DNA from 3 places in the Microbacterium sp. 22242 genome. Region 1 is predicted to be linked to each of the others. Evidence: riboswitches for the same ligand, from Rfam matches in the RefSeq annotation. Region 1 holds a riboswitch; each other region holds the start of a gene.
The links. Region 1 has a riboswitch for thiamine pyrophosphate ahead of thiC (phosphomethylpyrimidine synthase ThiC). Riboswitches for the same ligand answer to the same signal wherever they lie in the genome.
Positions count from the first base shown of each region.

Region 1 (10,526 bases):
CGAGCGCCGGGTCGTCGTTCGTGTACGCGAACACCGAGAAGCCGCGCGCCACGAGCTGCTCGGTCGCCGCGGCGAGCTCGGCTCCGTGCGGGAGGAGCGTGTCCTCGTCGGCGATCACCTCGAGCTTCACCCAGTGCGTGCCCAGCGCCTCCCGGCCCAGCTCGGCGGTCAGCACGGCCTCCCGCGCGGTCAGGCAGCCGGCGGTGTTCGGCAGCAGCCGGATGCCCCGGTCGGAGAGCAGCCGGAACAGCGACCCGTCCGCGGACGGGTCGTGGCGGCGGATCGCGACGGTGGTGAGCTCGGTGCCTGACGCGTCCAGGGCCGCGGCGAGGCCCGCACGGCTCTGCGCGCCGCCCGTGCCCATGATCAGCCGGGAGGACAGCGCGACGCCGTCGATCTCGAGGAGATCCGATCCCATGCTCAGCCTCCCTGCGTCGCGGTGACGATCTCGACCGCGTCGCCGTCGGCGAGCTCCGCGGCGGCCCAGGCGCTGCGCGGCACGATCGACGCATTCACGGCGGCGGCGATGCCGAGGGCCGCGCCGTCGGCGGTCGTCCCTGCAGCGGTGACGCGGATGCCGGTGCGCTCCGCGACGAGGTCGGCGAGCGTGAGCGGCGCGGCGGCGGCGTGCGGCTCGCCGTTGACGGTGAGGACGATCATCGGAGGATCCCTTCGGGAGCGGAGACGACGGACGGTGCCCGGGTCGGCAGAGCGGAGGCCGGCAGGCTCGAGGTCGACAGAGCGGAAGGCCGGCTGAGCGGAGGCCGGCGGCACGGAGGCGAGCGATGCCTCGGCGAAGCGGTCGGGGCGGAACGGCCGCGCGAGCGGGTCGGCGCGGCCGTCGACGAGCCCCGCGCAGATCTCGGCGGCGAGCGGGGCGAGCAGCACGCCGTGACGGAAGAATCCGGTCGCCACGATCAGGCCGGGGACGTCGCCGCCGCGGCCGTCGCGCACGCGGCCCAGGAGCGGGGCGTTGTCCGGGGTCGCAGGCCGCGCGCGGGCGGTCGCCTCGAGGAGCTCGAGCTCGGCCACGGCGGGCAGCACCTCCTGCGCGTCCCGGAGCAGACGGTGCACGCCCGCCGCCGAGACGCCGTCGAGCCCGTCCTCGCGCTGCGTCGCCCCGATCACGAGCGTGCCGTCGCGCCGCGGCACGAGATAGACGCTCTCCCCGCGCACCAGCGCGCGCACGGTCATGCCGAGCAACGGCCGCAGCCGCTCCGGCACGCGCAGCCGCAGGATGTCGCCGTGGACGGGACGCAGCGCCGCGCCGAGCCGCACGGGCAGCCCGTCCACGGCGCCGGCGCCCAAGGCGTTCGCGAGCACGACCTCGCCCGCGTCCAGCACCAGCCCGCCGGCGAGGCGAACACCGGTGACCGGCGCGTCCGGATCCGCCGACGCGCGTCGCACAGCCGCCACCCGCTCCCGGACGATCCGCACGCCGTCGTGCTCCTCGAGCGACCGCAGCAGCCGTGCCGCGAGCGTCCGCGGATCGACCCGATGGTCTCCCGGGATCCGGTACGCGCTCGTGACGCGCGGGCCGAGCAGCGGCTCCAGAGCGCGGGCGTCCCTGGCGGCGAGCGGCTCGGCGGCCAGGCCCCGCGCCGTGTGCGCGTCGTGCAGATCCGCGAGCGCGCGCCGATCGCCCTGATCGATCCCGACGAGCAGCGTGTCGCCGGGGCGATATCCCGTGACGCGCTCGTCGTCGCCGGCCGGCGCGAGCGCCCGCACGAAGTCCGGATAGCGCGCGGCGGACGCCAGCAGCAGCGGCAGCAGCTCATCCTCCTGATAGTGGTACTCGCTCACGGGCGCCAGCATCCCGGCGGCGGCGAACGTGGCGCCGCCCGCCGGATCCGGATCGCACAGCACCACCGGACGGCCGGCCTGAGCGAGCCGGGCGGCGATGCTGAGTCCGACGATCCCGGCGCCGACCACGACGATGCGCCCGGCGCCGCCCTCAGCGGCGCCGCCGTTGCGCGGCATCCGGACCTACCGCGATCCGACGGTCGGCATGGGCAGGTAGACCTGGCCGCCGGCCTGGGCGAACTCGGCGGACTTCTGCGCCATGCCCGCGATGCGCTCCTGCTCCGCACCGTCGCCGAAGCGATCCCGGATGTCCTGCGAGATCCGCATCGAGCAGAACTTCGGCCCGCACATCGAGCAGAAGTGCGCGGTCTTGGCCGGCTCGGCGGGAAGCGTCTCGTCGTGGAAGGCCTCGGCGGTGTCCGGATCCAGCGAGAGGGCGAACTGGTCGCGCCAGCGGAACTCGAAGCGCGCCTTCGAGAGCGCGTCGTCGCGGTCGCGCGCGCCGGGGTGACCCTTGGCGAGGTCCGCAGCGTGAGCGGCGATCTTGTAGGTGATCACGCCGGTCTTCACGTCGTCCCGGTCGGGCAGGCCGAGGTGCTCCTTCGGCGTGACGTAGCAGAGCATCGCCGTGCCGTAGCGCGCGATCTCGGTCGCACCGATCGCCGAGGTGATGTGGTCGTAGCCCGGGGCGACGTCGGTCACCAGCGGGCCGAGCGTGTAGAACGGCGCCCCGTCGCAGAGCTCCTGCTGCCGCTCCACGTTCTCGCGCACGAGGTGGAACGGCACGTGGCCCGGCCCTTCGACCATGACCTGCACGTCGTACCGCCAGGCCCGCTTCGTCAGCTCGGCGAGCGTGTCGAGCTCGGCGAACTGGGCGGCGTCGTTCGCGTCGGCGATGGAACCGGGACGCAGCCCGTCGCCCAGCGAGAAGGCGACGTCGTACTGCGCGAAGATCTCGCACAGCTCGTCGAAGTGCGTGTAGAGGAAGTTCTCCTGATGGTGCGCGAGACACCAGCCGGCCATGATCGATCCGCCGCGGGACACGATGCCGGTGACGCGGTCGGCGGTGAGCGGCACGTAGCGCAGCAGCACGCCGGCGTGCACGGTCATGTAGTCGACGCCCTGCTCGCACTGCTCGATGACGGTGTCGCGGTAGATCTCCCAGGTGAGCGCCGAGGCGTCGCCGTCGACCTTCTCCAGCGCCTGGTAGATCGGCACGGTGCCGATCGGCACCGGCGAGTTGCGGATGATCCACTCGCGCGTGGTGTGGATGTCGTCGCCCGTGGACAGGTCCATCACGGTGTCGGCGCCCCAGGTGGTCGCCCACTGCAGCTTGGAGACCTCCTCGGCGATCGAGCTGGTCACCGCGGAGTTGCCGATGTTCGCGTTGATCTTGACCAGGAACGCCTTGCCGATGATCATCGGCTCGGACTCGGGGTGGTTGACGTTGTTCGGGATGATCGCCCGGCCCGCGGCGACCTCGGCGCGCACGAGCTCGGGATCGCAGCTCTCCCGCAGTGCCACGAAGCGCATCTCCGGCGTGATCACGCCGTCGCGGGCGTACCGCATCTGCGTGATCGTGCGCCCGGCCCTGGCGCGCCGGACCGGTCGCTGCTCCCCGCGCCACTCGGCGGAGGCGGCGCCACGGCGGATCGCGGAGCGGCCGTCGTCGTGCAGGTCGCGCGCCCGGCCCTGGTAGGCGTCGGTGTCGTCGCGGTCCGCGATCCAGCCCTCGCGCAGCGCGGGCAGGCCGACGACCGGATCGCTCCCCGGCCCCTCGGTGCGGTAGACCGTCACCGGCGCGTTCTCCGTCCCGTCGGGGGACGCATCGAGGGCGATCCGGGTGACGGGCACGTGCAGGTCGTGCGCGGAGTCGTGCAGATGCGCGAGCGTGCGCGCAGAATCGCGAGATCCCATGAGGGCTCCTACTTCCTTCGCCGGCATGACCCGGACAGGTTCGAACGGTACGAGCCGCGTCAGCCCGATCTCAGCCCTTGCGAGGGCACCCGTGTGGATACCGACACAGTACACGGAACATGCCCGGGTGCACGGACTCAGGCACCTCATAGCAAAACTGCGTTTGCGCAACCTTTCCTTTCGTGTAATCTTGCAGGGCTGCAACATTCTTGCCGCCAACGTCGGCGCTCGGATCCGACGGGTGTCGATGACGAGCGGGGCGTCCAGAACCACCCGAAGGGCCGTCATGTCCACCGCAACCACCACAGCAGGGGCCACGCGCGCGGAGCGCAAGCAGTCCGCCCCGATCATGACGCACAGGCAGATCCTGCTCGTCATCTACGGCCTCATGGCCGGCATGTTCCTGTCCTCGCTCGACCAGACCATCGTCGGCACCGCGATCCGCACGATCGGCGACGACCTGCACGGCCTCGACCAGCAGGCCTGGGTCACCACGGCCTACCTGATCACGTCGACGATCTCCGTGCCGATCTACGGCAAGCTCTCCGACATCTTCGGCCGCCGCCCGCTGTTCATCTTCGGCATCTCGGTGTTCATCCTCGGATCCCTGCTGTCGACGTTCTCCACGTCGATGCTGATGCTCGCCGGATTCCGCGCCGTCCAGGGCATCGGCGCCGGCGCGCTGATGTCGCTGCCGCTCGCGATCATGGCGGACATCCTCGCCCCGCGCGAGCGCGCCAGGTACCAGGGCTACTTCTTCGCGGTCTTCGGCATCTCCTCGCTGATCGGCCCGCTGGTCGGCGGCCTGTTCGCCGGCGCGAACGAGATCCTGTGGATCTCCGGCTGGCGCTGGGTCTTCCTGATCAACCTGCCGGTCGGGATCGTCGCGCTCGGCATGGTGATCGCGTTCCTGCACCTGCCGAAGGTCGGCAAGCACAAGAACCCGCGGATCGACTGGTGGGGTGCGACGGCCGTGATCGTCGCCCTGGTCCCCCTGCTGCTCGTCGCCGAGCAGGGCCGCGAGTGGGGCTGGGCCTCGGCCGCTGCGATCACCTGCTACGTCATCGGCGGCCTCGGCGTGCTCGCCTTCGTGCTGATCGAGATCGCGATGAAGGACGACGCGATCATCCCGATCCGGCTGTTCCACTCGAACACGTTCTCGATGGCGACCGTCATCGGCGTGCTCGTCGGCTTCGGCATGTTCGGCGCCATGATGACGATCCCGCTGTACATGCAGATCGTCGCCGGGCTCACGCCCACCGAGTCGGGGCTCGCGATGCTGCCGATGGTCGTCGGCCTGATGACCTCGTCGATGACGGCGGGCCAGCTCACGTCGCGCACCGGCAAGTACGGCATCTTCCCGCGCACCGGCACGCTGACCACGGCGCTCGGCTTCCTGCTGCTCACGTTCGTGTCGTCCGCCACCCCGGTCTGGTACATGATGATCGGCATGTTCGTGGTCGGCCTCGGCCTCGGCCAGCTCATGCAGTCGCTGACCATGGCGAGCCAGAACTCGGTCGCAGCGCCCGACATGGGCGTCGCGACGAGTGCCGCGACCTTCTTCCGCCAGATCGGCGGAACGCTGGGCACCGCGATCATGCTCTCGATCCTGTTCACGCTGCTGCCGCTGAACATCACGCACAGCATGGCCGACAAGCCGACCCTGACCACCGCGCTGAATGCCGCACTGGATCCCGCGGTCGCGGGCAAGGAGCAGAACAAGGCCGTCATGAAGCAGCTGTGGAGCCCGATCACGGGACCGCTGCAGGCGAACATCCAGTCGGGACTCGACAAGGGCACCGCCGCCGCGAAGGCCGCCGCCGACAAGGCCGTGACCGAGAAGGTGACCGCCGGCGTCGAGCAGGCGGTCGCCGCAGGACAGGTCCCGGCAGCGGCCGCACAGAGCGTGATCGACGCGCAGGTGGCGGCGGCGACTCCCGGCGCCGAGCAGGCCGCGCTCGAGGCCGTCGCGGGCAAGGCGCACGCGACGGTGGTGAACGGCGCGGTGAGCGTGGACTGGTCGAACGCCGACCAGCGCGGCTACTGGGTCGACAAGCTCGTGCCCGACATCACCAAGCAGCTCGACAAGGCGTCGTCCAAGGCGTCGAGCGGCTCGAGCAGCTCGGTGAGCGACACGTCGTTCCTGAACGGCGCGGATCCGGCGCTCACCAAGCCCTTCATGGTCGGCTTCACCAAGGCGATCGACCTCATCTACTGGGTCGGCTTCGGGGTGCTCATGCTCGCGTTCGTGCTCAGCCTGTTCTTCAAGGCTCCGCCCCTGCGCACGCGCTCCGCTCTGCAGGAGCGGGCCGACGACGCGGGCGTCAGCGAGACCGGAACCATCAGGACGCAGCAGGCCTGAGCGGCGGGCCGGGGCGGGCATCTCCCGCCCCGGCCTCCGCACAGACCCTGTGAGGAGCACATCATGAGCATCGACGACAGCGTTCCCGAGCCCATCCGCGAGACCGTCGGCGAGGGCCGGCGCGAGCGCAAGAAGCTGCAGACCCGGCAGGCCCTGCACGAGGCCGCCCTGCGGCTCGTGGAGGAGCAGGGACTCGACGGCACCACGATCGAGCAGATCTGCCAGGCGGTGGACGTCTCGCCGCGGACCTTCTTCAACTACTTCCCGTCCAAGGCAGCGGCGGCCCTGAACCTTCCGGAGCACGGCGTCGCCCCTGACGTGATCGACGGGTTCCTGGTGGCGCAGGGCGAGATCGTGCCGGCGCTGTGCGAGCTGGTCGGATCCTCGATGGACGACGGCATGGACCGGCACCGGATCAAGGAGCTGCTCATGAAGCGGCCCGAGCTGCTGCCGGCGTTCTCGCAGTGGATGGGATCCGTGCGGGAGCAGTTCATCGACCTCGCCGAGCAGCGCGCGGCGGACCACGATCAGGCCGTCAGCGCGGTCTCGCTCGTGCTCGCCGCGATGAACGTGCTGGTGCACGCCAGATCGACCCCGGATCGGCCCGGCGCCGAGCGGCTGCTCGCGGCCGTCGACGGGCTGGTCGCGGTGCGCACGGCGCGGATGTCGGATCCGGTCCCTACGCTGGACGAGTGACCCACTCCCCCGACCTCCTGGAACGGATCGACTGGCCGCTGCGCACCGAGCGCCTCACGGTGCGTCGCGCGACACCGGCGGACGCCGATGCGGTGTGGCGATACCGCCGGATCGAGGACGTGAACCGCTGGCTCGGCGCCGCGCCCGGCGATCCCGAGACCTTCCGCGCGTACTTCACCGACCCCGACCGGCTGCGGATCTCGCTGATCGTGGAGTCCGCGGCGGGTGACGTCATCGGCGATCTGATGCTGCGCATCGAGGACGCCTGGTCCCAGGCAGAGGTGCGTGCGCAGGCGGAGCGGGTGCAGGCCGAGCTCGGCTGGGTGATGGATCCGGCCCACCACGGCCGCGGCTACGCGACCGAGGCGGTGCGGGCCGTGATCGCCATCTGCTTCGAGCAGCTCGGGCTGCGCAGGGTGAGCGCCGGCTGTTTCGCGGCGAACGAGCCGTCCTGGCGCATGATGGAGCGCCTCGGGATGCGGCGGGAAGAGCACAGCCGGGCCACGGCCCTGCATCGCAACGGCGAGTGGATGGACGGCATGGCCTACGCGCTGCTCGCCGAGGAGTGGCGTGCCGCGCGGGCGTGACCGCGTCTGCCGCTGACGCGCCGGACGCTCTGGACATCGTCCTCGCCCTCGCTTAGGGTTGAGGCGCGCACGTCATGACGGCCGCTGCCGCCCGAGTCCCCAGCGAGGGCGGAAGGTTTCCCCAGACCGGCGGCCGTGCGTGCATTGGCCCCCTCGGCGCATCCAGTCCCCAATGGATCCCCCGAGGGGGCCGCTTCCTCCCCCAGTATTCCGATGTACTGCGATGATACGCCCGGGGTCCCGATTTGTCCCCCTTTTGGGGGACAAACTTTTGCGGACTTGTCCCCCAATTGGGGGACAAATCTCAGGATCGTGGGTTACACTGATTTCAGACGCACCCTCCGGTCGTCCTTGGGCCCCCATCGCTCCCCCCGCGGTGGGGGCCCGCACCATTTCTCACGGGCTGAGCGCCGTCCGTTCCTACCGGATCGGCCCGTCCCGAGCTCCGAATGTCGAGTCGTGTCATGCAACGTTTGTGTCACCATGTCACGCGAGGTGTTGCGAAACGGCTGCTTTCAGATAGCGTGGGGTTCGTCTACGCGTCTGCGTGGACGTAAGCCCAAGCAAGAAGGCAGTACATGACTCAGGGCACGGTTAAGTGGTTCAACTCGGAGAAGGGCTTCGGCTTCATCTCCCCCGATGACGGTGGGGCTGACGTGTTCGCGCACTACTCCGCCATTACCTCGTCCGGTTACCGCTCGCTCGACGAGAACCAGCGCGTCGAGTTCGATGTGGCGCAGGGCCCCAAGGGCCTGCAGGCCGAGAACATCCGTCCGCTCTGAGCGACACGGACTTCTGACTCCCCCGGCGCCTCGGCACCGGGGGAGTTCTCTTTGCCCCGGTGGTCGCGCTCCCGAGCTCGCCGTCGCGCCCCCCGCTCTGACCGCGAGACCGAACCTGCGTCGCGAGACCGCCGATGAGAAGCGCGGTCTCGGGAGAGGACTTCGGTCTCGCGGTCCGCGGCGGCTCGGTGCGATCCTCCGGACGGCCGGGCCGCCGCTCAGGCCTGCGGCAGCAGGATCCGCAGCAGGTCGTCCGGTGCGGACACCTCGGCGATCGAGCCGGCCGCCTCGCCGGGGGCGCCGAAGCCCCAGTCCACGAAGATGACCGGGATGCCGAACCGCGCTCCGCCCTCGACATCGTGGTGGCGGTCGCCGATCAGCACCGGGCGGCTGAGGTCCAGACCGGCCGCGGTGAGCTCCTGCAGCGCCCGCGCGATGACCGCCGCCTTGTCGTCGTGCTGCCCGGGGACGTCCGCCCTGGCGCCCACGACGGCCGCGAAAGGAGCGGTCAGCCGGTAGTGCTCCAGGATCGCGGCGACCTGGTTCTCCGGTTTGGAGCTCGCGGTGGCCTGCGGGATGCCCGCGGCTGCCACGGCGTGCAGCACCTCCGGCACTCCGGGATAGATCCGCACCGAGGCCGCATAGCCGTCGCGGGCCGCGAGCTCGCGGTACATCGTGACGGCGCGCTGTGCGTCGTCGGGGGAGAGGCCGGCCAGTTCCTGGAACGACTCGAACATGGGCGGGCCGATCCACAGCGCCAGCCGGTCCGCGGAGGGCTCGGGCAGGCCGAAGGCGGCGAACACCTCGATCAGGCGAGGCAGGATCCCCGCCGACGCGTCGGCGATCGTGCCGTCGACGTCCCAGAGGACACAGGAGTAGGGGGATGCGGCCATGTTCATGCCTCTCAAGGAATATGGACTCAGAACAGCCGCGGGATGCCGGACTCGATGCCCTTCATGCCCTCGTAGTCGAGGACCAGGCAGCGGATCCCCCGGTCCTCGGCGAGCACACGCGCCTGCGGCTTGATCTCCTGCGCGGCGAACACGCCCTGCACCGGGGCGAGATGGGGGTCCCGCCCGAGCAGCTCGAGGTAGCGCGTGAGCTGCTCGACGCCGTCGATGTCGCCGCGGCGCTTCACCTCGACGGCGATCGCGACGCCGTCCGCGTCGCGGACCATCAGGTCGACCGGCCCGATCGCGGTCGGGTACTCGCGGCGCATGAGGGTCGCGCCCTCGGCGATCAGCTCGACCTGCTCGGCGAGCAGCCGCTGCAGATCCGCCTCGACGCCGTCCTTCTGCAGGCCGGGGTCGATACCCAGCTCGTGCGCGGAATCGTGCAGGATCTCGTAGATCTGCACCCGCAGCGCGTCGCCGGTCTTCTGATGCGTGACCCGCCACACCTCCGTGACGCCGGCGAGGCCCTCCTCCTCGCCGGGCAGCTCGGCTTCGAGACGGCACGGCGGGCTCATCCAGTTCAGCGGCTTGTAGCTGCCGCCGTCCGAGTGCACGAGCAGGCTGCCATCGCCCTTGTGCACCAGCAGGCGCGTGGCGAGGGGCAGATGGGCGTTGAGCCGGCCGGTGTAGTCCACGGCGCAGCGGGCGATGACGAGACGCACTCGACGAGCCTAGCCCGCCCCGCCGCGACCGGCCGCCGTCGAACGCGACAGTCCGCCGTCAGCCGCGGGCGGCCGCGTCTGAGGAACGGTCGGGCGGGCGGGGCGCGGGCGCAGCCACGGACTCCCGCCAGACGATGTGCTGATAGCCCGTGACGGGTTCCGGATCCGGCTCACCGCGCACGGCGGCGATCAGCCGCCGCATGGAATGCTCGCCGAGGCGCACCCTGTCCTGCACGACCGAGGTGAGCGAGGGGACCAGGAACGCGCTCGCACCGCGATCGTCCCAGCCGGTGATGCTCATATCGCCGGGCATCGTCCAGCCGCGCAGGGTGGCCGCACGCATGGCGCCCGTGGCGCTCACGTCGTTGGCGGCGATCACGGCCAGCGGGACGGCGCTCTCGGGAAGATCCTCGATGACGCTGTAGCCGACCTCTCCACTCCACGCGCCGCCGAGCACGCCGAGCGACTCCAGGCCGAGGCGCTCGATCGTCGCGACATACGCGTCGCGCCGCGCGATGGCGGACGGATACTCCGGCGGGCCCGCGATGTGCAGGAACCTGCGGTGGCCCAGCGCCGCGAGCCGCTCGATCATCTCCACGATCGGCTGGGCGTCGATGAACGCGCCGGTCATGTGCATCTTGTCGTCGAATTCGAGCAGGGAGAGCACGACGGGACCGGAAGGGTCGGCTGCTCGCGCAGAACTGCTGATCGCGGTGAAGGAGAGGAAGCCCTCGTACTGACCGGAGCCGATCAGTTCGGTGAGG
Region 1 is NZ_JBQEOZ010000006.1:202,771-213,296, reverse strand. It holds gene ACTJJZ_RS09175 (thiazole synthase) at 1-418, opposite strand, end outside; gene thiO (glycine oxidase ThiO) at 421-1,980, opposite strand; gene thiC (phosphomethylpyrimidine synthase ThiC) at 1,987-3,720, opposite strand; TPP riboswitch at 3,716-3,823, opposite strand; gene ACTJJZ_RS09160 (MDR family MFS transporter) at 4,007-6,082, shown strand; gene ACTJJZ_RS09155 (TetR/AcrR family transcriptional regulator) at 6,146-6,778, shown strand; gene ACTJJZ_RS09150 (GNAT family N-acetyltransferase) at 6,775-7,365, shown strand; gene ACTJJZ_RS09145 (cold-shock protein) at 7,944-8,147, shown strand; gene ACTJJZ_RS09140 (HAD hydrolase-like protein) at 8,366-9,040, opposite strand; gene nucS (endonuclease NucS) at 9,067-9,762, opposite strand; gene ACTJJZ_RS09130 (LacI family DNA-binding transcriptional regulator) at 9,821-10,526, opposite strand, start outside.

Region 2 (10,526 bases), on a different contig from region 1:
CGCGACAGGAGAGCAGAGGTCGGGCCGGAGGCGGCGACACCGGCACTCGACCGCGTGCGACGCGGGAGCGCGGGGTCGCCTAGAGTCGGCGGTCGCCCGAACGGCGTCGCTCCACGACGATCCCGCCCACCAGGGCGGTCGTGTGCGGAGCCGGAAGCATGCCGCGACGATATCGCGGGGTGGGGCGCTCGGCCAAATCGAGCGTCCCACCCCACCGCGGACGGCCGCCGCCGAGCCCTCAGAGTTCGGGCCCGGCGGCCGCGAAGAAGGCGTGCTCGTGCTCGGCCGACCGTTCGAAGGCCGCCTGCATCCGGGAGCGGGTCTCCGGATCCGCGGCCGCGGCATGGGCGGACACGATCCGGACCGCAGCCTCGCTCGCGAGCGCGAACGCGGGGTCGGCGTACTCGTCGAGCCAGGACGCGAACGGGTGATCCGGATCCCCTCCCGCGACGGCGTGCAGCCGCGTGCCGACGTCGGCGTAGATCGTGTAGCAGGGCAGCAGCGCCGCGATGAGCACGCGGTAGTCGGCGGCGGTCGCCGCCTCCCGCAGGTGCGCGAGATACGCGGTCGTGGCCGGGGCGGGATCCCCTCGGAGCACCGCCCCGTCTGCGGCGGCGGGCGACAGCCAGCGTGCGTGCAGCTGCAGCTCGCCGCGCAGGCACTCCTCCGAGCGGCCCGCCCAGAACTCCCGGTCCTCCGGGTGCGGAGCGATCCGGGCGGCCTCGGCGAGGAGCGCGGCGAACTCGCCGAGGTACAGCGCGTCCTGAGCGATGTACTCCCGGAACGCTGCCTCCGGCAGAGAGCCGTCGGCGAGGCGGCGGAGGAACGGCAGGTCGTCGATCGCCTGGCGCACCGGCGCGATGCGGTCCCACCACTCGGTCACGACCGATGCCGATGCGCGTTCCGGTTCCGATGCGCGTTCCGCGTCCGGTTCCGGCGAAGGTTCCGGCGCCGGTTCCACCGTCAGTCCGGCGCGCTGCCAGAGCCCGGCGAAGTGGTGCACGGGGCCGTGGCCGGATCCCACCCGCAGCCCCTCGCCGGCGGCGATGGACTCGCGCAGCCAGGCACGGACCTCGGCGACCGCCTCGCCCCACTCGCCGCCGACGGCGCGGCGGGTGGCGAGCGCGGAGGACAGCGAGCAGCCGGTGCCGTGCGTGCTGCGCGTGCGGATCCGCCCACCCGGATACTCGCGGAGAACCCCCTCGGACCCGACCAGCGCGTCCGGGGCCTCATCGCCGTCGAGATGGCCGCCCTTGACGAGGACCAGGGATCCGGTGGCCGCGGCGAGCCGTCCGGCCTGGGCGAGGGCCTCGGGCCAGGTCCTTGCCGGCTCCTCGCGCACCAGCACCGCGAGCTCGGGCAGGTTCGGCGTGATCAGGTCGGCGAGCGGCAGCAGCGCCCGCAGCGCCTGCTCGGCGTCGGTGCCGAGCAGCCGGTCCCCGCTCGTCGCGACCATGACCGGATCCAGCACCACCGTCGGAGGGCGTTGGGCGCGCAGCCAGGATCCGACTTCCGCGATCACTCCGGCACCGGCGAGCATGCCGATCTTCACCGCGTCGATCCGCACGTCGGCGGAGAGGGCGTCGAGCTGGGCGCGGAGGAACTCCGCGGGCGGCACATGCACCCCGGTCACGCCGCGGGTGTTCTGCGCCGTGAGCGCGGTGACCGCGGCCATGCCGTAGCCGCCGTTCGCGGCGATCGACTTGAGGTCGGCCTGGATCCCGGCCCCTCCGGAGGGGTCGCTGCCCGCGATGCTGAGGACGCGCGGCACGCCGCCGCTCCCCCAGGCGCGCAGCAGGTCCCGTGCGGCGGCCTCCGGATCCGGAGCGGCGCACACGGCGGAGACGACCGCGACCCCCGCCGCACCCGCACGGCGCAGCGGCGCCGCATCGTCCGGGCCGATGCCGCCGATCGCGACGCAGGGCAGCGGGCTCGCGGACGCGAACGCCGCGAAGCCGTCCACGCCGAGCTCCGGCGGATGATCGGGCTTGGTGCGGGTGGGATGGATCACGCCCGTGCCGAGGTAGTCGACGACGCCCTCGGGCAGCGCCCGCACGGCGTCGAGGTGGGCGGGCTGGTTCGCGGTGAGCCCGATGATCGCGTCGGGCCCGAGCAGCGCGCGAGCGGTCGTCACGGCCGCGTCGGACTGCCCGAGATGGATCCCGTCCACGCGCGATCCGCGGCGGCGCGCCTCGACGAGCGCCTCGAGCCGGTCGTCCACGAGCAGCAGCGCGCGTCCGGCGATCACCGCGGAGAGCTCGATCAGCTGGGCCACGATCGCGGCGTCGTCGGCGTGCTTGTCGCGCAGCTGCACGATACGGACGCCGCCCGCGACGGCGGCGTCGACGACCGCCGGGACCCCGCGCTCGCCGCACAGGCCGGGATCGGTGACGAGGTAGAGGGCCAGGTCGTCCTGGTCGAGGCGGCTCATGCCGCGACCGCCCGCACGGCGTCGACGTGCGCCCGCGCGGCGAGCTCCGACGGCTGGACCGCGGCGAGGGCGTCCAGCAGCCGGACCGCGAAGGATCCGGGCCTTGCCGCGCCGCGCGCGGCGTCCTCTGCGGCGACCGTGTAGACCAGGGTCGCGGCGGAGGCGGCGATGAGAGGCGTGTCGCCGGTCTGCCGCGCCGCGCCCAGGAAGGCCGCCATCACGGCGCCGAGTGCGCAGCCGCCGCCGGTGACGCGGGTGAGCAGGGCGTCGCCGTTGGCGATCCGGATCTCGGTGTCGGCGTCGACGACGAGGTCGACCGGACCGGACACCGCGACCGCTCCCCCGGTGCGGCCCGCGAGCTCGCGCGCGGCGTCGGCGGCCGCCTCTGTGCCGTCCAGCGCGTCCACGCCGCGACCGCCCAGGGTGCGGCCGGCGAGCGCGAGGATCTCCGAGGCGTTGCCGCGGATCACCGTCGGACGCAGCGCCAGGAGGTCGTGCGCGAGAGCCGTCCGCACCGGGAGGGCGCCGACCGCGACCGGGTCCAGCACCCACGGCGTGCCGGCGGTGCCGGCCCCGCCGACGGCCTCCCGCATCGCGGCGCGCTGCTCGGGCGTGGGCGTGCCGAGGTTCACCAGCACCCCGGACGCGATCGCGGCGAAGCCGCCCGCTTCGCCCGTGATGTCCACCATGGCCGGTGCCGCGCCGAGCGCGAGCAGGACGTTGGCGGTGAAGCCGGTCACCACCGCGTTCGTGATGCACTGCACGAGCGGGGGGTCCGCCCGCAGCACGGAGAGGAGGTTCGCGGCGCTTCCCGCCACGGACTCGGAGGACGTTTCCAGACGCGCGTTCATCACGACATCCCTTCGCTAGTACGACCTAGATCAGGTTCGACGGGTGTGATCTCAGCCGCGGTCGCGGCACCCCGTGTCACTGCCGGTCAGTCTAGCCAGACGCCCCGGTCCGCAGGCGGGCCGGGGCGTCTTCGTGACGGATCGCGATGCGAGTCAGTCGCGGATCGCGGCTCCGAATCGCTCCGCCGCGACGGCGACACCGGCGAGCTTGGCCTCGCTCGCCTCTGCCGCGGTCAGGGTGCGGTCGTCGGCGCGGAACCGCAGCGCGAAGGTCAGGCTCTTGGATCCGGCCGGAACGCCCTCGCCGCGGTAGTCGTCGACGAGACGGATCGACTCCAGCAGCGCACCGGCGCCCTCGCGGAGGGCGGCCCCGAGCTCGCCGGCCGGAACGTTCGCGGCCACCACCAGCGACACGTCCTGGGTCGCGGCCGGATACGGCGACAGCGAGGCGGCGACCACGCGCTCGCCCGCGAGCGACAGCACCAGGTCGAGGTCGAGCTCGAGCACCACCGCACGACCCGGGAGGTCGGCATCGGCCGCCACCTGCGGGTGCAGCTCGCCGACATAGCCGACCTCGATCGTCCCGGCCCCTGAGCCCGTCGCCGGGGTTGCCGCCTCGCGCACCTGCAGCACGCCGGTGCGCCCGGGGTGCAGCGCCGCGCGGCTGCCCTGCACGACGTCGATCGCGACACCGGCGGCGTCGGCGATCACGCGCACGGCGTCCAGCGCCTCGCTGAGCCCGTACTCCTCGGCGGCACGGCCCGGCTGGCGGGGCGTGACATGGCCGGAGAACAGGGCGGCGACGTGGCGCGCCTGCGGCGGGATCGAGGCGTTCAGCGCCGCGAGGGTCTCGTCCGAGGGGCGGACGCCGAGCGGCGGCACCTCGTCGGTTCCGTAGACGGCACCCGGCTCGGGCAGGAACACCACGCCGATCTCGAACAGCGCGAGATCGACGAGCCCGCGCGCGATGTTGCGATGCGCGGTCTGCAGCAGCCCCGGGACCAGCGAGCGCCGCAGGTACGGCGTCTGGCCGTCCAGCGGGTTCGTCAGGCGCACGCCCGGCAGCGTGCCGCCGGTCGCGGATCCGTGCAGGTCGTTCTGCTCCTGCGTCGTGAACGGGAACGCCGGCGTCTCCACGAGGCCGGCCGCGGCGAGGGCGTTCGCCACGCGACGGCGTCCCTGCTGCAGCTCGGTGAGGCCGCGACCGGACGGCGGGGTGGGCAGGACGGACGGGATCCGGTCCAGACCGTGGATGCGCGCGACCTCCTCGGCCAGCGTCCACTTGTCGGTGAGGTCGGGGCGCCAGGTCGGCGGGATGACCTGCCAGCCGCCGTCGACCGCGGTGATCTCGGCGCCGATCGTCTCGAGCGCGCCGACGACCTCCTCGTCCGCATAGTCCACGCCGATGAGGCCCTGCACGAAGCCCGCAGGCAGGTCGATCCCCTCGATCTGCACCTCGGCGAAGAGCGCACCGCCCTCCTCCGTGAGGGTGCCGCCGGCGAGGGAGACCATGAGGTCGGCGACCCGGCGCGCGGCGGCGAACGGGATGAGCGGATCCACGCCGCGCTCGAACCGCTTGGAGGCCTCGCTGGGCAGCTTGTGCCGGCGGGCGGTGCGCGCGATCGTGATCGGGTCGAACGTCGCCGCCTCGATCAGCACGTTGCGGGTGGTGCAGCTCATCTCGGTGGTGCCGCCGCCCATCACGCCGGCGAGGCCGATCGGGCCTGACGCGTCGGTGATGAGCAGGTCCTCGCCGCTGAGCGTGCGCTGCTGGCCATCCAGGGTGACCATGGTCTCCCCGGGCGTCGCACGGCGGACCACGATGCCGCCGTCGAGCTTGTCCAGGTCGTAGCCGTGCACGGGGTTGCCGAGCTCGAGCATCACGTAGTTGGTGATGTCGATGAGCACGCCGAGCGAGCGCATGCCGGCGAGCGTGAGCCGGGCGATCATCCACGGCGGGGTGGGCCGGGACGGATCCACGCCGCGCACCACACGCGTGACGAACTCGGTCGCGCCGACGTTGCCCCGGATCGGCGCCGTGTCGTCGACGACGGCCGTGAACCCGGTGCCGGGCTGCAGCTCGGCGAAGTCGCGATCGGCCGGGTCGCGGAACGTCGCTCCGGTGGCATGCGCGTACTCGCGGGCCACGCCGCGGAGCGAGAACGCGTAGCCGCGGTCGGGCGTCACGTTGATGTCGACGGCGACGTCGTCCAGTCCCAGCAGCGCGATCGCGTCGGTGCCGACGGGCGCGTCGATGCCGAGCTCGGACAGGATCAGGATCCCGTTGTGCTCGTCGCCCAGCCCCAGCTCGCGGGCCGAGGCGATCATGCCGTCGGAGACGTGCCCGTAGGTCTTGCGGGCGGCGATCGGGAACGGGCCGGGCAGCACGGCGCCGGGCAGCGTCACCACGACCTTGTCGCCGACGGCGAAGTTGCTCGCGCCGCAGACGATGCCGCGGACATCGTGATCGGTCCCTGTCGCTTCGACAGGCTCAGCGACCGGGAGCGGGCCCACGTCGACCTGGCACCAGCGGATCGTCTTGCCGTTGGACTGCGGCTCCTCCTCGAAGGAGAGCACCTGACCGACGACGACGGGGCCCGAGATGTCGAAGCCGATCAGCTCCTCCTCCTCGAAGCCGACCGAGACGAGCGCCGCGAAGACGTCGTCCGGCGTGACGTCCTCGGCCACGTCCACGTACTCACGCAGCCACGAAAGCGGGACGCGCATCACACCACCATCCCGAACTGCTCGCTGAAACGGACATCGCCCTCGGCCATGTCGCGCATGTCCTGCACGTCGCTGCGGAACATGAGCGCGCGCTCGACCCCCATGCCGAACGCGAAGCCGCTGTACACGTCGGGGTCGATCCCGGCCGCGCGCAGCACGTTGGGGTTGACCATGCCGCAGCCGCCCCACTCGATCCAGCGCGCGCCGCCCTTGAAGGTCGGGTGCCACAGGTCGAGCTCGGCGGAGGGCTCCGTGAACGGGAAGTAGTTGGTGCGGAAGCGGGTCTTCGCCTCCGGGCCGAACAGCTGGCGCGCGACGTGGTCGAGCGTGCCCTTGAGGTGCGCCATCGAGATGCCCTTGTCCACGACGAGGCCCTCGAACTGGGTGAACACGGGCAGGTGCGTGGCGTCGAACTCGTCGGTGCGGTAGACCCGGCCAGGGCAGAGCACGTAGATCGGCAGCTCGCGATCGAGCATCGAGCGCACCTGCACCGGGCTGGTGTGCGTGCGCATCACGAGGTGGCGGGAGGAGGGATCCACGTAGAACGTGTCCTGCTCCTGGCGCGCGGGGTGGTCGACGTCGAAGTTCAGCGCGTCGAAGTTGAACCACTCGTGCTCGAGCTCGGGGCCCTCCGCGATCTCCCAGCCCATCCCGACGAACACGTCGCAGATCTGCTCCTGCAGCAGCGTGAGCGGGTGCCTGGCGCCCACGCGGGTGCGCGAGGCGACCGCCGTGATGTCCACGCGCTCGGCCTCCAGGCGGGCCGCGGTCTCGGCGGCCGCGAGCTCGGCCTCCTTCGCGGCGAGCGCCTGCGTGACACGGCCGCGGCCCTGTCCGATGAGCTTGCCGAAGGCGGCCTTGTGCTCGGGCGCGACCTGACGCATCGACGCGTTCAGGATCGCGAGCGGCGAGCCCTCCGCGACGTGCGCGGCACGCGCAGCCTTGAGCTGAGCGGTGTCGGCCGCGGACCCGATCGCGGCGAGCGCGGCCTCGACGGCGGTCTCCACCGCCTCGGGGCTGATGTCAGGAGTGGTCTGTGCGTTGTCGGACACGAGAGTCGAGTCTACCGGCGCGCCGGAACGGGCCCGTGCCGGGGCGGACTCCGTCAGAGCGGGCCGAACATGCCGGTGCGCCGGTCGGGCGCCCACGTGACGCGCTCGCGTTCCAGGGTCGCCATGAGCCGCGGATCCCGGGCCGCCTGCCGGCGCAGGGCCGGCCGGGCCGAGCCGAGGATGGCGGGCGGGACGACGAAGCCGGACACCAGCAGGAGCACCAGCCCGAGATCGACCAGGACGAGGGCGGTCGCCTGGCCGGTCGTGAACGCGCTGATCACGAGGAAGACGTTGACGAAGAACAGGATCGTGCCCGCCGCCCACAGGCCGCCACGCAGGCTGCCCGGTCCGCGAGTGGAGACCGAGGCGCCGGGTCGCGGGATCCAGCGGTGCGTCCGGCGCAGGAGCAGCACGCTCGTGACAGCCACGACGACGCCAACGATCGCCCACGGCAGCGTGGGGGCGACCTGCCCCGTCACGACGAGCATCACGAGCGAGAACAGCGCGGCAGAGGCGCCGAGACTCGCGAACGCGGCCCACATCGCCGCCCTGCCGGCCCTGGCGTCCGCGATCTCGCGCAGGCGCGTGCCGAATTCCGGCGGGCAGGAGGCGGCGAGAACCGGATCCAGCCACTGCTCGAGGGTCCGGCTCACGGCGGCCGGATGCTCCGAGACGGGTTCGACGTGCATCGTCCCGATGCTACGGGAGCGCCCGCTCAGACGCGGGGACCGGCGCCGGTGCCGTCGAACTTCCCGGCCCCGCGTTGCATGGCGATGACCTCCGTCACCGTGCTGCCGTCATGGATCCGCGGGTCGTGGTCGCCGGAGTCGGACAGGTAGCCCCTCACCTTCGGCGAGCGCCGGGTGCGTCCTTCGAGCCACTTCGCGACACCGGACAGGATCAGGCACATCGCGATGTAGATGACGGCGACGATCAGCCCGGCCTGCAGCAGCGGGCGACCCGGCTGCGAGCTCAGGTACTTCGCGTAGTAGATCAGCTCGGGGTAGGTGATGATGAAGCCGAGCGCCGTGTCCTTGAGCGTCACCACCAGCTGCGCGACGATGACCGGCAGCATCGCCCTGATCGCCTGCGGCAGCAGGATGAACGCCATCACACCGGACTTGCGCAGCCCGATGGCGTACCCGGCCTCCTTCTGCCCGCGCGGCAGGGACTCGATGCCGGCACGGAGCACCTCGGCGAGCACGGAGCCGTTGTAGAGCACCAGGCCGATCACGACCGCGGCGTACGGCGTCATCTTGACGGCACCGCCGGGGATCGAGTTGATGCCGTAGTAGAAGATCATCATCATGACCAGCACCGGCACGGCGCGCAGCAGCTCGACCACGACCGTGACCGGCACCCGCAGCCAGGCGTGCTCCGAGAGCCGGCCGAGCGCGAGCACGAAGCCGAGCACGAGGCTGCCGACCGCAGCGGCGAGGAACGCGCTGACGGTGGCCCACAGCGCCTGCACCATGCCCTGCCACACCAGCGTGTAGCTGAACAGGTTCCAGCGTGCGGCGTCGAACTGCCCCGTCGCGGCGAACCGGTAGACGACGAAGCCGATGACCGCGAGCACGACGAGCACGGTCGCGGCCCCGAGGATCCGGTTCCGCAGCACGGCGCGGGGACCGGGGACGTCGTAGAGAACGGATGCGCCGCTCATCGGGCGATCCTCCACTTCTTCTCGAAGTGCCGCTGAGCCAGGCTCAGCAGCGTCACCAGCACGATGAAGACGACGGCGACCCAGAGCAGGATCTCCATGACGGTACCCGGCCGGTTGCCGGAGTCGGCGACCGTCGCGCGGAGGGCGGCGAGCTCGGCCACGCCGAAGCCCGCCGCGATCGTGGTGTTCTTCAGCAGCGCGATGAACACGCTCATCATCGGCGGGACGACGGAGCGGAACGCCTGCGGGACGATGACCAGGGTCATCACCTGGCCGAAGGTCAGCCCGATCGCGCGAGCCGCCTCGGCCTGGCCGACGGGGACGGTGTTGATGCCGGCGCGGAGCACCTCGGCCACGTAGGTCGCGGTGTAGATGCCGATCGCGATGATCGCGAGCGGCAGCGCCGGGATCTCCGGCAGGTCCAGCTTGGGATAGCCGAACACGAAGAAAAAGAACACCAGGGTGAGCGGGGTGTTGCGGATGAGGTTCACGTACACCGTGCCGACCGCGCGGGCGATCGGCACGGGCGAGACCCGCATCGCGCCGACGATCGTGCCCAGCACGAGCGCCAGCACCCCGCCGCCGAGGAACAGCACGACGGTGTTCAGGATCGCCTGCCCCCACAGGTCGAGATTTCCCAGCAGTGCGTCCACGCGATGGCTCCTTCAGGACGGGACGTGAGTGACGGATGTCGACGGGAGGTGCGGCCGGGTGCCCCCCGGTTCCGGCCGCACCGTCTCGGGGCCTACTGCTCGACGGCGGGCTGGGTGACCTTCATGCCGCTCGCGCCGAGGTTCTTGTCGAAGATCGCCTTCCAGGTGTCCCCGCCGTCGGTGAACATCTTGTCGACGAAGGTCTTCATCGCGGTGTCGCCCTTGGCCAGGCCCACGCCGTACTTCTCGGTCGTGAACGGCTCGCCGACGACCTTGAGCTCCTCGGGGTCCTGTGCGGCGTAGCCGATCAGGATCGCCTGGTCGGTGGTGACCGCGTCGACCTGCTTGTTGATCAGCTGCTCCACGCAGGCCGAGTACAGGTCGAGGCCGACCGCCTTGGTCTGCGGGAAGTTGGCCTGGATGTTCTGCAGCGGCGTCGAGCCGGTCGCCGAGCACACCGTCTTGCCGGCGAGATCCTTCTCGCTCTTGATGGTGTCCTCGCTCTTGCGGACCAGCAGGCCCTGACCCGTGACGAAGTACGGGCCGGCGAAGTCGATCACGGCCTTGCGCTTGTCGGTGATCGAGTAGGTGCCGACGTAGTAGTCCACGTCGCCGTTCACGATCGCCTGCTCGCGGTTCGCGGACGGGATCGCCTTGTACTCGATCTTGCTGTCGTCGTATCCGAGGGACGCGGCGATCCAGCGCGCGATGTCGATGTCGAAGCCGCTGCGCTTGCCGGTGGTCGCGTCCTTGTAGCCGAGGCCGGGCTGGTCCTCCTTGACGCCGATCGTGATCTTGCCGTTCTTGGTGATCCGGTCGAACGTCGGGCTGCCCGTGAGCTTCACGTCCTTCGCGACCTCGAACAGCGGCTTGTCGCTCGTCGGGGTGTTCCCCTCGCCCTTGGCTCCGGGCGAGGTGGGGCTGCCGCTGTTGCAGCCGGTGAGTGCGAGCAGGGCGGCGACCGCGAGGCCGACCCCCGCGAGGGTGCGTGTCTTCAGCATGTGCGTCTCTCCTTCGGTGGTGCAGGTTGCTGTGGTGCAGGTGCTGTGGTGCGGGATCAGTGCGTGAGCAGCTTGGACAGGAAGTCCTTGGCGCGGTCGCTCTGCGGATTCGTGAAGAACTGCTCCGGCTCGGCCTCCTCGAGGATGC
Region 2 is NZ_JBQEOZ010000001.1:357,742-368,267, reverse strand. It holds gene ACTJJZ_RS01700 (bifunctional hydroxymethylpyrimidine kinase/phosphomethylpyrimidine kinase) at 239-2,431, opposite strand; gene thiM (hydroxyethylthiazole kinase) at 2,428-3,282, opposite strand; TPP riboswitch at 3,273-3,366, opposite strand; gene pheT (phenylalanine--tRNA ligase subunit beta) at 3,436-6,009, opposite strand; gene pheS (phenylalanine--tRNA ligase subunit alpha) at 6,009-7,061, opposite strand; gene ACTJJZ_RS01680 (hypothetical protein) at 7,115-7,750, opposite strand; gene ACTJJZ_RS01675 (amino acid ABC transporter permease) at 7,777-8,724, opposite strand; gene ACTJJZ_RS01670 (amino acid ABC transporter permease) at 8,721-9,377, opposite strand; gene ACTJJZ_RS01665 (glutamate ABC transporter substrate-binding protein) at 9,470-10,378, opposite strand; gene ACTJJZ_RS01660 (amino acid ABC transporter ATP-binding protein) at 10,435-10,526, opposite strand, start outside.
Region 2: linked by a shared signal. The riboswitch ahead of thiM (hydroxyethylthiazole kinase) and the one ahead of thiC (phosphomethylpyrimidine synthase ThiC) in region 1 are both predicted to bind thiamine pyrophosphate.

Region 3 (10,526 bases), on a different contig from region 1:
AGCACCAGGTGCTCGAGGTGGCGACGACGTCGGTGAGCCCGGCGGCGTGCGCCCACGACAGCAGCCGTCGCCCGGCGTCCGGCTCGCCCCCATTGGCGCGGGCCGCGGTGCGGTACAGCGCCAGCCAGTCGTCCAGGGCGGGAAGCTCCGGCCACCACTGGAAGCCGCCGTAGTCGCTGTCCCGCACGGCGACGATCCCGCCGGGCTTCGTCACTCGGGCGAGCTCGCGCAGCGCCTGCACCGGATCCGCGACGTGCTGCAGCACCTGGTGCGCGTGGGTGACGTCGAAGCTCGCATCCGGGAAGTCCAGCGCGTGCACATCGGCGACGCGGAACACGATGTTGCCGGCGCCGCGCTCGGCAGCCGTCGCCCGTGCGAGCGACAGCTCCTCGTCGCCGATCTCGGTGGCGACGACCTCGGCGACCCGGGACGCCAGGTCCGCCGTGATCGTGCCCGGCCCCGCCCCCACGTCGAGCAGCCGGTCGGTGGGGCGGAGGTGCGGCAGCAGATACGCGGCCGAGTTCTCCGCCGTGCGCCAGCGGTGCGATCTCAGCACCGAGTCGTGGTGTCCGTGCGTGTACCGCAGCTGCGGGGTCTCGGTCGCCATCGGTTCTCCTCTGCTCGGGATGTCGTTCCCCCAGCCTGCTCATACCAACGAAGGCCGGGAAGACCGTATCCTTCCTAGGAGCGCCGCACCCCCGCCGGGCGCAGGATTCTGGAGGCCGCGGATGTCGAACGCCCTCGGAGACTTCCTGCGCGCCCGTCGTACGGACACCCGCCTGGAGCTCTCGGAGCGCGCCGGCGGGCGCCGCAGGACGACCGGGCTGCGCCGCGAGGAGGTCGCGACCGCCGCCGGCATCAGCGTCGACTACTACACGCGACTCGAGCAAGGCCGCGAGACTCACCCCAGCGATGCGGTGCTCGAGGCGCTCGCCCGGACGCTGCGCCTGGATGCCGATGCCAGGGAGTACCTGCACCGGCTGCGGGGGCCCCATCCGAGCCCGACCCGCGCCGGGATGCGGGCGAGCGCGGAGGCCCGCGCGCTGACGGCGCGCATGGAGGTGCTGGTCGAGGCCGTGCGCCCGAACCCCGCCTACGTGCTGGATCGGCTCAGCACCGTGATCGCGGCGAACCCGGAGGGCCTCGCGCTGCACGAGGGACTGGCCGACCTCCCGCCCGCGCAGCGCAACACCTGCCGCTCGCTGCTGCTCGACCCGCGGGCGCGGCAGACGTTCGTGGAATGGGAGGAGCTCGCCCGCGGCGCGGTCGCGCACCTCCGGGCCGCGAACGTGGACGACCTGGAGGATCCCGAGCTCGTGGCCCTCGTCGGCGAGTTGCGCGCGCAGAGCCCGCAGTTCGAGACCTGGTGGAGCGGGCACCTCGTGCAGCGGCGGCGCGGGGCGATCACGCACGTCCGCAGCGCCGACGGGACGGTTCTCGCGCGTCGCTATGAGGTGCTGCACCTGCCCGAGGACGGGGTCAGGATGACCCTGTGGCTGCCCGCCGCGCCCTGAGCGAGCTCCGGCCCGTCCCCGGCCCGCCGATCCCGGGCCTCAGGACCACACGAACCGGAACGTCCCGGCCAGGACCGCCGCCGCGATCGACAGCGCCATGATCGCCGCGCCCCCGGCGAGCGCGACCGCGTCCCGCCAGCCCAGCCGCGACGGCCGCGACCAGGTCCGAGGGATGTCGGATCCGAAGCCGCGCGCCTCCATCGCCATCGCCAGCTTCGTCCCGCGGCGCACGGCGAACACGAGCAGCACGAACGACATCGTGAAGAAGCGCCGCAGCACGCCGCGATCGCCGACGCCTCTGGCCCGGCGCGCCAGGCCCATGGTGCGCCAGTCCTCCACGAACAGGCCGAGCATGCGCGTGCCCGCGAGCACGCCGAGCACGAAGCGACTGGGCAGGTGCGCGACCTGCGCGAGCGCGTCGGCCACCTCGGTCGGATCCGTGCGCGCGAACAGCAGGATCGTCGGCAGCCCCAGGGCGACGACCCGGATGCTCACCGCGATCGCGAGCTGGATCGACGCCTCGCTGATGTGCGCGAAGCCGAGGCTCCAGAACACCCGGCCACCCGGTGCCGCGTAGAGCAGCATGCTCACGCCGGCCACGGGCGCGACCACGAGCAGCAGCGACAACCGCCGCAGCACGGTTCCGAGGCGCAGCCCGGTGAGCGGGATGCAGAGCAGCTGCAGGCCGATCGCGACCAGACCGCTCGTGACGTCGATCGAGGCGAACAGGGGGATGGACAGCAGCAGCGCGAGCAGGATCCGGGTGACCGGGTTGACCCTGCCGATCCAGGCGGGCCCCCGTTTCAGAGCCCGCAGGTCCCGTTTCGAAGCGCGCAGATGGCTGCGCTCGGCCGACCTGTCGAGCGTTCGGCGCGCTTCGAAATCCGTGGTCATGCGGCAGCCTCCGCGGAGCGGGCGGCGGACGCCGGAGTGAGGGCGACGCGGTGCCCGCCGAGATGGCGGATCACGTCCGCGTCGTGGGTGACGGCGATCACGGCGGTGCCGCGGGCGATCTCCTCCTGCAGCAGGGCGACGATCTCGATCCAGCCGCGGCGATCCTGCCCGAAGGTCGGCTCGTCCAGCACGATCACGGCGGGTGCGGCCGCGAGCACGGTCGCCACCGACAGCCGGCGCTTCTGCCCGCCGGAGAGCGTGAACGGGTTCGCCGCGGCGAGCGCGGACAGTCCCAGCCGCTCCAGCAGTCCGTCCACGACCGCGTCGATCCGCTCGGTCGTCCAGCCCAGCGCGCGCGGGCCGACGACGAGCTCGTCGCGCACGGTCTGCGTGAGGAACTGGTGCTCCGGATCCTGGAACACCACGCCGACCCGGGTGAGCAGCTCGCGCGACGTCCACCGGTCCGGGTTCAGGCCGCGGCGGCCGCGCAGCCGTTCGGTCGCGACCACCTCGCCGGCCAGGGGCGCGAGGAGCCCGGCGAGGGTGAGCGCGAGCGTGGACTTGCCTGCGCCGTTCGGCCCGACGATGACGGTCGCGGCGGCATCGGGGACGTGCAGCTCGAGCCCGCGCTGCACCGCGTTCCGGCGGTCCCGAGTGATGGCGAGCGCCCGCGTCTGCAGGACGGATCCGGCGCCGTCTCCCTGCTCAAGGGTCGCCGGAAGCACCGGCAGGTCGACCGGGTGGCCGGGCACCCACACTCCGGCGGCGGCGAGGGCGTCGCCGAAACGGCCGAACACCTCGGCGGGGGTTCCGTCCGCCAGCAGGCCCCCGCCCGCGCCGATCACGATCACCCGGGTCATCAGGTCGACCCACACCTCGGTGCGGTGCTCGATGACGACCAGGGTCGCCCCCGTGCTCTCTACCGCGCGCTGCACCCCCGCACGGACCTCCCGGACGCCGTCCGGGTCGAGGTTCGCGGTGGGCTCGTCGAGCAGCAGCAGGCCGGGGCGCATCGCGAGCGCGCCCGCCAGCGCGAGCCGCTGCTTCTGACCGCCGGACAGCGCGGCCGTGGAACGGTCCAGCGGCACGTCCAGGCCGACCGCGTCCAGCGCCGCGCCGACGCGCTCGGGGATCTCCGCCGCCGGGACGCCCAGGTTCTCGCAGCCGAAGGCGACGTCGTCGCCCACCTTCGAGAGCACGATGCCGGCGTCCGGATCCTGCAGCACGAGCCCGATCCGGCCGCGCTGCCGCTCCGGTTCCCTGTCGTCGACCTGCAGGGATCCGCTGCGCTCGCCCTCCTCGGCGTCGCCGAGAAGTCCGGCCATGCCGGTCAGCAGCGTGGACTTGCCCGCTCCCGAGGCGCCGAGCAGCAGCACGCGCTCACCGGGCTCGATCGTGAACGACACGTCGCGCACGGCGGGGAGGCGCCGCCCTGCGTATCGCCATCCCCAGCCCTCCGCGACGACGCGGGCGGCCCCCGCGGTCATCTCAGACCTCGCGGCGCAGCTCGCGTCCGGCGGCGAAGCGGCTGAGCGCACCGGTCGCGGCGAGCGCGCGCACCAGCAGCCAGCCGACGAGGCCCGCCAGCAGCGCACCGGAGATGACGAGGGCGCCGAGGTAGATCGCGTTGAACTCGGCCGACTTCAGGAAGTTGGGCGATGCGCCGTAGAACATCTCGAACAGCCAGGACCCCAGCGCGGAGACGATCCCGGCGAGCGCGGCGACCGGCAGGCCGAACCGCCGGTACAGGAAGATCGCGAAGACCAGCTCGGCCCCCAGCCCCTGCGCGATGCCCTCGAGCACGGTCGAGACGCCCCAGATGTTGCCGATCAGCATCGAGACGATCGCGGCGACGACCTCGACGACCAGCGCGGCTCCGGGCTTGCGGATCACGAGACCGCCGACGACCCCGCCGAGCAGCCAGATGCCGACGGCGATCCCGCCGAAGCCCGGGGTGATCCCGTCTGCGGCCGTGAACCAGGCGTAGCCGATCGTGTTCCAGATCCAGAAGACCAGACCGATCGCGACGCCGAGGACGGCGGCCACGACGATGTCGACGACCCGCCAGCTCAGGCGGCGCGGCGCGGCGGAGGTTGCGGTCCTGTCCCCGGCGGGCTCGGGAACGGACGCGGGCACTGTTACGTGCATCATCGGAAACTCCTCCCTGCGCCGGCATGATCCGGATCAGGTTCGACGGTCGAAGCGCGGGTCGCTTCCTCTCAGCCCGGCTCGCCGGACTCCCGTGGTGATCCGGCCATCCTAACCCCGACCCATCCCTGCCGCGACTCCGCAGAGCGGAAAAAGCCGCGTCGGACCGTTACGGTAGGAGGGTGAACAATGACGACCGTCCTGGCGCGGAGACGGGCGACGCAGCCGTCGATCCCGTCTCGGTCGATGCCGCCGAGGGCACGGGCTCCGCGACCGCGGTGCTCGAGGCCCCGATCGAGGACTCCGAGCAGTCCGAGCAGTCCGTTCTCGGCTCCCTCTTCGCCGCCGTCCCGCCGCTGCGCACCGAGCCCGAGAAGCTGTTCCCCGAAGCGCCGGAGCCCGCCCTCGGAGGACCGCTGTTCCCGGCCGAGTCGTCCGCCTCGTCGCGGGAACCGGTGACGGCGGCGGCGCTCCCCGCTGCGCTCCCCGCTGCGCTCGAGGAGCCTTCCGCTTCCCCTCAGGAGCCTGCGGCGGGCGACACGGAATCCGAGACGTCCGAGGCGGCTTTCGCGCCTGCCGAGGCCGGTTCCGCGCCTGCCGCAGCGGGTTCCGCGCCCGCGGAGGCGATTTCCGTCGAGGCGGCCTCCGCGCCGGCCACGGCGGGTTCGCGCCGGCACCGGCGACGCACCGCCGCGGATAGGACCGCCGGGGAGGGCGTGGTCGCATACCCGTCCCCGACCCGCGGCGCCGATCCTGCCCCGACCCGCGCAGCCGATCCGGGCACGGCCGCCGCCCTCACCTGGGTCGACATCGAGCGCTTCGCAGAGGAAGGCGCCGCCCGCACCGCGGGCGCGGCCGCCCCCGCGCCCCTGCTCTCCGACGCACCCCGCCGCTCGCTCGCACGCCCCGGGGTGCTCGTGCCGATCGCGGGGCTGGTGCTGGTGGCCGTCGCCTACGGGGCGACCACGGCCGCGTGGCCGCTGAACGCGGTCAAGCCGACCGCCTCCGCCGTCGCCTTCCAGCCGGCCGCCGCCCCCGCTGCTGCCGTGACCTGGCCCACGTCCGGCAGCGCCGCGGTCTCGATCCAGGGCATCGGCACGATCGCGTCCTCCGAGCAGCCGGCGCCGATGGCGAGCATCACCAAGCTCGTGACCGTGCTCGCGTCGTTCGACAAGCTGCCGATGAAGCCCGGCGAGCAGGGCGCCACGTTCGAGTTCACCCAGGCCGACAGCGACGACTACTGGAACTACCTGCGCGACGACGAGTCGGCGCTGGACGTGCCCGCCGGCGGCTCGCTCACGCAGTACCAGCTGCTGGAGGGGATCCTGCTCGGCTCGGCGAACAACTACGCCGACCGGCTCGCCCACGACGTGTGGGGCTCGGACCAGGACTACGCGACCGCCGCCAACCAGTGGCTGCGGCAGCACGACCTCACAGACATCACCGTCGTCACGCCGTCCGGCTTCGCGTTCGGCAACGTCTCCACGCCGCGCGCGCTGATCCAGCTCGGGCAGCTTGCCGTGCAGAACCCGGTCATCGCGGAGATCGTGCGGCAGAAGAGCGTGGTGCTGCCCGGTGCGGGCACCGTCGAGAACACCAACGGCCTGATCGACGACGACGGCATCATCGGCATCAAGACCGGCACCATCGGCGACGGCGATGACACCAAGTACAACCTGCTGTCCGCCAAGGACGTGCCGGACGGATCCAGCACCGTGCGCATCTATGCGGACGTGCTCGGGGAGACCAGCGACGCGGGCAGGGTCGACGCCTCGCGCAAGCTGTACGCCGACGTCGAGGCCGCGCTGAAGAACCAGCCGCAGACGGTCACCAAGGGGACCACCCTCGGCACGGTCGACACCGCGTGGGGCGAGACGACGCAGGTCGTCGCCGCCTCTGACGCCCGCGTCGTGCTCTGGAACGGCGCCTCCGCCTCGGCCACGACCAGATTCGCGCTCGGCGACGACTGGAAGGCCGGGGACAAGGCCGGCACCCTCACGCTGAAGGGACCGCTCGACACCGCCACCGTGCCGCTCGCGCTGCACACGGAGCTGCAGGGGCCGAGCCTGTGGTGGCGCCTCACCCATCCGCTCGAGCTGTTCGGACTGGCGAGGAAATAACTCCCGCGCGGCGGCGCCATGAGCCCAGCCGTCGCGTGAACGCAGAGCCGCCGCCACCCGGAGGTGACGGCGGCTCTGTGGCGGGATCCGATCGATCGTGCGGATCAGGACCGGATGTCGTCCTCGAACTCGATCGAGGGGGTCTCGGCCGATTCGGTCGCACGCTCGGCGAGAGCGACCGGGGCGGCCACGGAACCGGGAACGGCGGCGGCGCCGGCCTCGGCCCCTTCGACAAGCTCAGGGACCGGCGCGACGGAGCCGTCGGCCGGCGGGACGGTGACGGCTCCGGTGACGAGCGCCGCATCGGCGTCGACGTCGCTGGCCGCCTGCTCGAACTGCGACTGGTACAGCCGCCAGTACGCGCCCTGCGCCGCGATGAGCTCCTCGTGGTTGCCCTTCTCCACGATGTCGCCGTGCTCCATCACCAGGATGAGGTCGGCGTCGCGGATCGTGGACAGGCGGTGCGCGATCACGAACGACGTACGCCCGTGCCGCAGCGCCGCCATCGCGTGCTGCAGCAGCAGCTCCGTGCGGGTGTCGACGGCCGAGGTCGCCTCGTCCAGGATGAGGATCGACGGCTGCGCGACGAACGCGCGCGCGATCGTGATCAGCTGGCGCTCGCCGGCCGACACGTTCGAGGCGTCCTCGTCGAGGGTCGTCTCGTAGCCCTCGGGCAGCGCGTGCACGAAGCGGTCCACATAGGTCGCCTTGGCGGCGTCGATGACCTCGTCGTCCGTCGCGGTCGAACGGCCGTAGCGGATGTTCTCCCGGATCGTGCCCGCGAACAGCCACGGATCCTGCAGCACCATGCCGGTGCGCGAGCGCAGATCCTCGCGGGTCATCGCCGCGATGTCCTGGCCGTCGAGCAGGATCCGCCCGCCGCTGAGTTCGTAGAACCGCATGATGAGGTTCACCAGCGTGGTCTTGCCCGCGCCGGTGGGCCCGACGATCGCGACGGTCTGGCCCGGCTCCACGCGGAACGACAGGTCCGTGATGAGCGGACGGTCCTCGGTGTACGAGAACGCGACGTGCTGGAACTCGATGACACCCTGGCCGTCGGTGACCGTGGGGGCGTCCTCGACGTCGGGGTCCTGCTCCTCCGCATCCAGCAGCTCGAACACGCGCTCGGCCGACGCGGTGCCGGACTGCACGACCGCCGCCATACCGCCCAGCTCGCTGAGCGGCTGGGTGAACTGCTGCGAGTACTGGATGAACGCCTGCACGTCACCGAGGCGCAGCTGACCGCTCGCGACCATGAGGCCGCCGAGCACCGCGAGCCCGACGTAGGTCAGGCTGCCGATGAACGTCATGGCCGGCATCATCAGGCCCGACAGGAACTGCGCCTTGAACGCGGCCTGGTAGAGCTCCTCGTTCTCGACCTGGAACTTCTCCAGCGCGTCCTTCTCCCGGCCGAACACCTTCACGAGCGCGTGACCGGAGAAGGCCTCCTCGACGCGCGCGTTCAGGCGACCGACCTTCTTCCACTGGATCCCGAACGCCTTCTGCGAGCGCGGACCGATGACGCCGAAGATCACCGCCATGAGCGGCAGCGCGACGAGTGCGACCAGGGCGAGCTGCCACGAGATCGAGAACATCATGATCAGCACCCCGACCACGGTGAGCACCGAGGTGAGCGCCCCGGACAGGGACTGCTGCATCGTCTGGGTGATGTTGTCGATGTCGTTCGTGACGCGGGAGATCAGCTCACCGCGCTGCACCTTGTCGAAGTACGACAGCGGCAGGCGGTTGATCTTCGCCTCGACGTCCTCACGCAGGCGCCACATCGTGCGCACCATGATCACGTTGATCACGTAACCCTGGATCCAGCTCAGCAGCGCGGAGCCGACGTAGATCGCGAGCACCGCGGTGATCACCCAGCGCAGCGCGTCGAACTCGATCCCGTCGCCGACCCGGAAGTCGCCGAACGCCGCGACCATGTCGGCGAACTGGTTCTGGTGCGCGGCGCGCAGGGCGGACACCACCTCGGACTTGGGCGTGCCGGCGGGGAAGCCGGGCTGGCCGTTCTGGCCCTTGCCCAGGGTGAGCGAGATCACGCCCTCGTAGATGATGTTCGTCGCGTTGCCCAGCACCTTCGGCGCCGCCACGGACAGCACGACGCCGATCGCGCCGAAGAACGAGACCAGCACGAACCACACGGCGCTGGGCTTGAGCAGCCCGATCATCCGCGTGAAGCTCGGCCCGAACTGGTTCGCCTTGCCCGGAGCGGGGCCGTCGAACATGCCGCCGCCCTGCTGGCGGGCCTTCTCGGCCAGCTCGGCCTCTTCACGCTCGGCGTCGGTCATCTCGGCGACCGGCGCGGAGCCGCCGGCGCGCTTCGCGCGCGCCGCCGCCATCCGCTCGGCGCGTGCGGTCTTCTTGTCCACGCCTTCGGTCCCTTCGGTCCCTGAGCCTGTCGAAGCGCTCATGCGTCCACCCCCAGCTGCGACTCGACGATCTCTCTATAGGTGTCGCTCGTCTCCAGCAGTTGCTCGTGCGTGCCCACCGCGACCATGGTGCCGCCCTCGAGGACGACGATGCGGTCGGCGTCGGTGATCGTCGAGACGCGCTGCGCCACGACGATCTTGGTGACGTGCGGCAGCTCCCGCCACAGCGCCTGACGCAACCGGGCATCCGTGGTCAGGTCGAGCGCCGAGAACGAGTCGTCGAAGACCAGGATCTCGGGCTGGTGGATGATCGCGCGGGCGATCGCGAGCCGCTGCCGCTGGCCGCCGGACACGTTGGTGCCGCCCTGGGCGATCGACGAGTCCAGACCGTCCGGCATCTCCGACACGAAGTCCTTCGCCTGGGCGATCTCGAGCGCGGCCCACAGGTCGTCGTCGGTCGCGTCCTCCCGGCCGTACCGGAGGTTGGATGCGATCGTGCCGCTGAACAGGAACGGCCGCTGCGGCACGAGCCCGATGCTCTGCCACAGGGCGTCGACGTCGGCCTCGCGCACGTCCGTGCCGCCGACGTACGCGGCACCGCCGGTCACGTCGAACAGACGCGGGATCAGCGAGATCAGCGTGGTCTTGCCAGCGCCCGTCGATCCCACGATCGCGACGGTCTCGCCCGGCTGCGCCGCGAAGCTGATGCCGTGCAGCACGGGCGACTCCGCGCCGGGATAGGTGAACGAGACGTCGTCGAAGGCGACGGATCCCGGAGCCGGGAAGGCCTTCACGCCGTTCTCCGGCCGGGTCATGCCCTGCTCGGCGTCGAGCACCTCGCCGACGCGCTCGGCCGAGACCGCGGCGCGCGGGATCATCATCGCCATGAAGCTCGACATGATGATGCCCATCATGATCTGGCCGATGTACTGCATGAAGGCGAACAACGTGCCGACCTCGACTGTGCCGTTGTTCACCTCGATGCCGCCGAACCAGATCACGCCGACGATGGTCACGTTGAGGATCAGCATGAACAGCGGGAAGAGCAGCACGAACAGCGACCCGACCTTGCGGCCGACGACCATGATGTCCGTGTTCGCGCCGCGGAAGCGGCCCTCCTCGATGCGCTCGCGCACGAACGCGCGCACCACGCGGACGCCGGTGAGCTGCTCGCGCATGATGCGGTTGACGTTGTCGAGCCTGCCCTGGTAGCTGCGGAACAGCGGCACCATGCGGCCGATGATGAGGCCGGCGACGATGAGCAGCGCGGGCACCGAGATCGCGATGAGCCAGCTCAGCTGAAGGCTCGTCTGCAGCGCCATGATGATGCCGCCGATCGCGAGCAACGGCGCGGTGATGAACATCGTCGAGCCCATCATCGCCAGCATCTGCACCTGCTGCACGTCGTTCGTGTTGCGGGTGATGAGGGATCCGGCGCCGAACTGCGAGACCTCGCGCTCGGAGAA
Region 3 is NZ_JBQEOZ010000003.1:147,795-158,320, forward strand. It holds gene ACTJJZ_RS04005 (class I SAM-dependent methyltransferase) at 1-607, opposite strand, end outside; gene ACTJJZ_RS04010 (helix-turn-helix transcriptional regulator) at 729-1,514, shown strand; gene ACTJJZ_RS04015 (energy-coupling factor transporter transmembrane component T family protein) at 1,554-2,408, opposite strand; gene ACTJJZ_RS04020 (ABC transporter ATP-binding protein) at 2,405-3,895, opposite strand; gene ACTJJZ_RS04025 (ECF transporter S component) at 3,897-4,556, opposite strand; TPP riboswitch at 4,553-4,662, opposite strand; gene ACTJJZ_RS04030 (D-alanyl-D-alanine carboxypeptidase family protein) at 4,739-6,676, shown strand; gene ACTJJZ_RS04035 (ABC transporter ATP-binding protein) at 6,781-9,030, opposite strand; gene ACTJJZ_RS04040 (ABC transporter ATP-binding protein) at 9,099-10,526, opposite strand, start outside.
Region 3: linked by a shared signal. The riboswitch ahead of ACTJJZ_RS04025 (ECF transporter S component) and the one ahead of thiC (phosphomethylpyrimidine synthase ThiC) in region 1 are both predicted to bind thiamine pyrophosphate.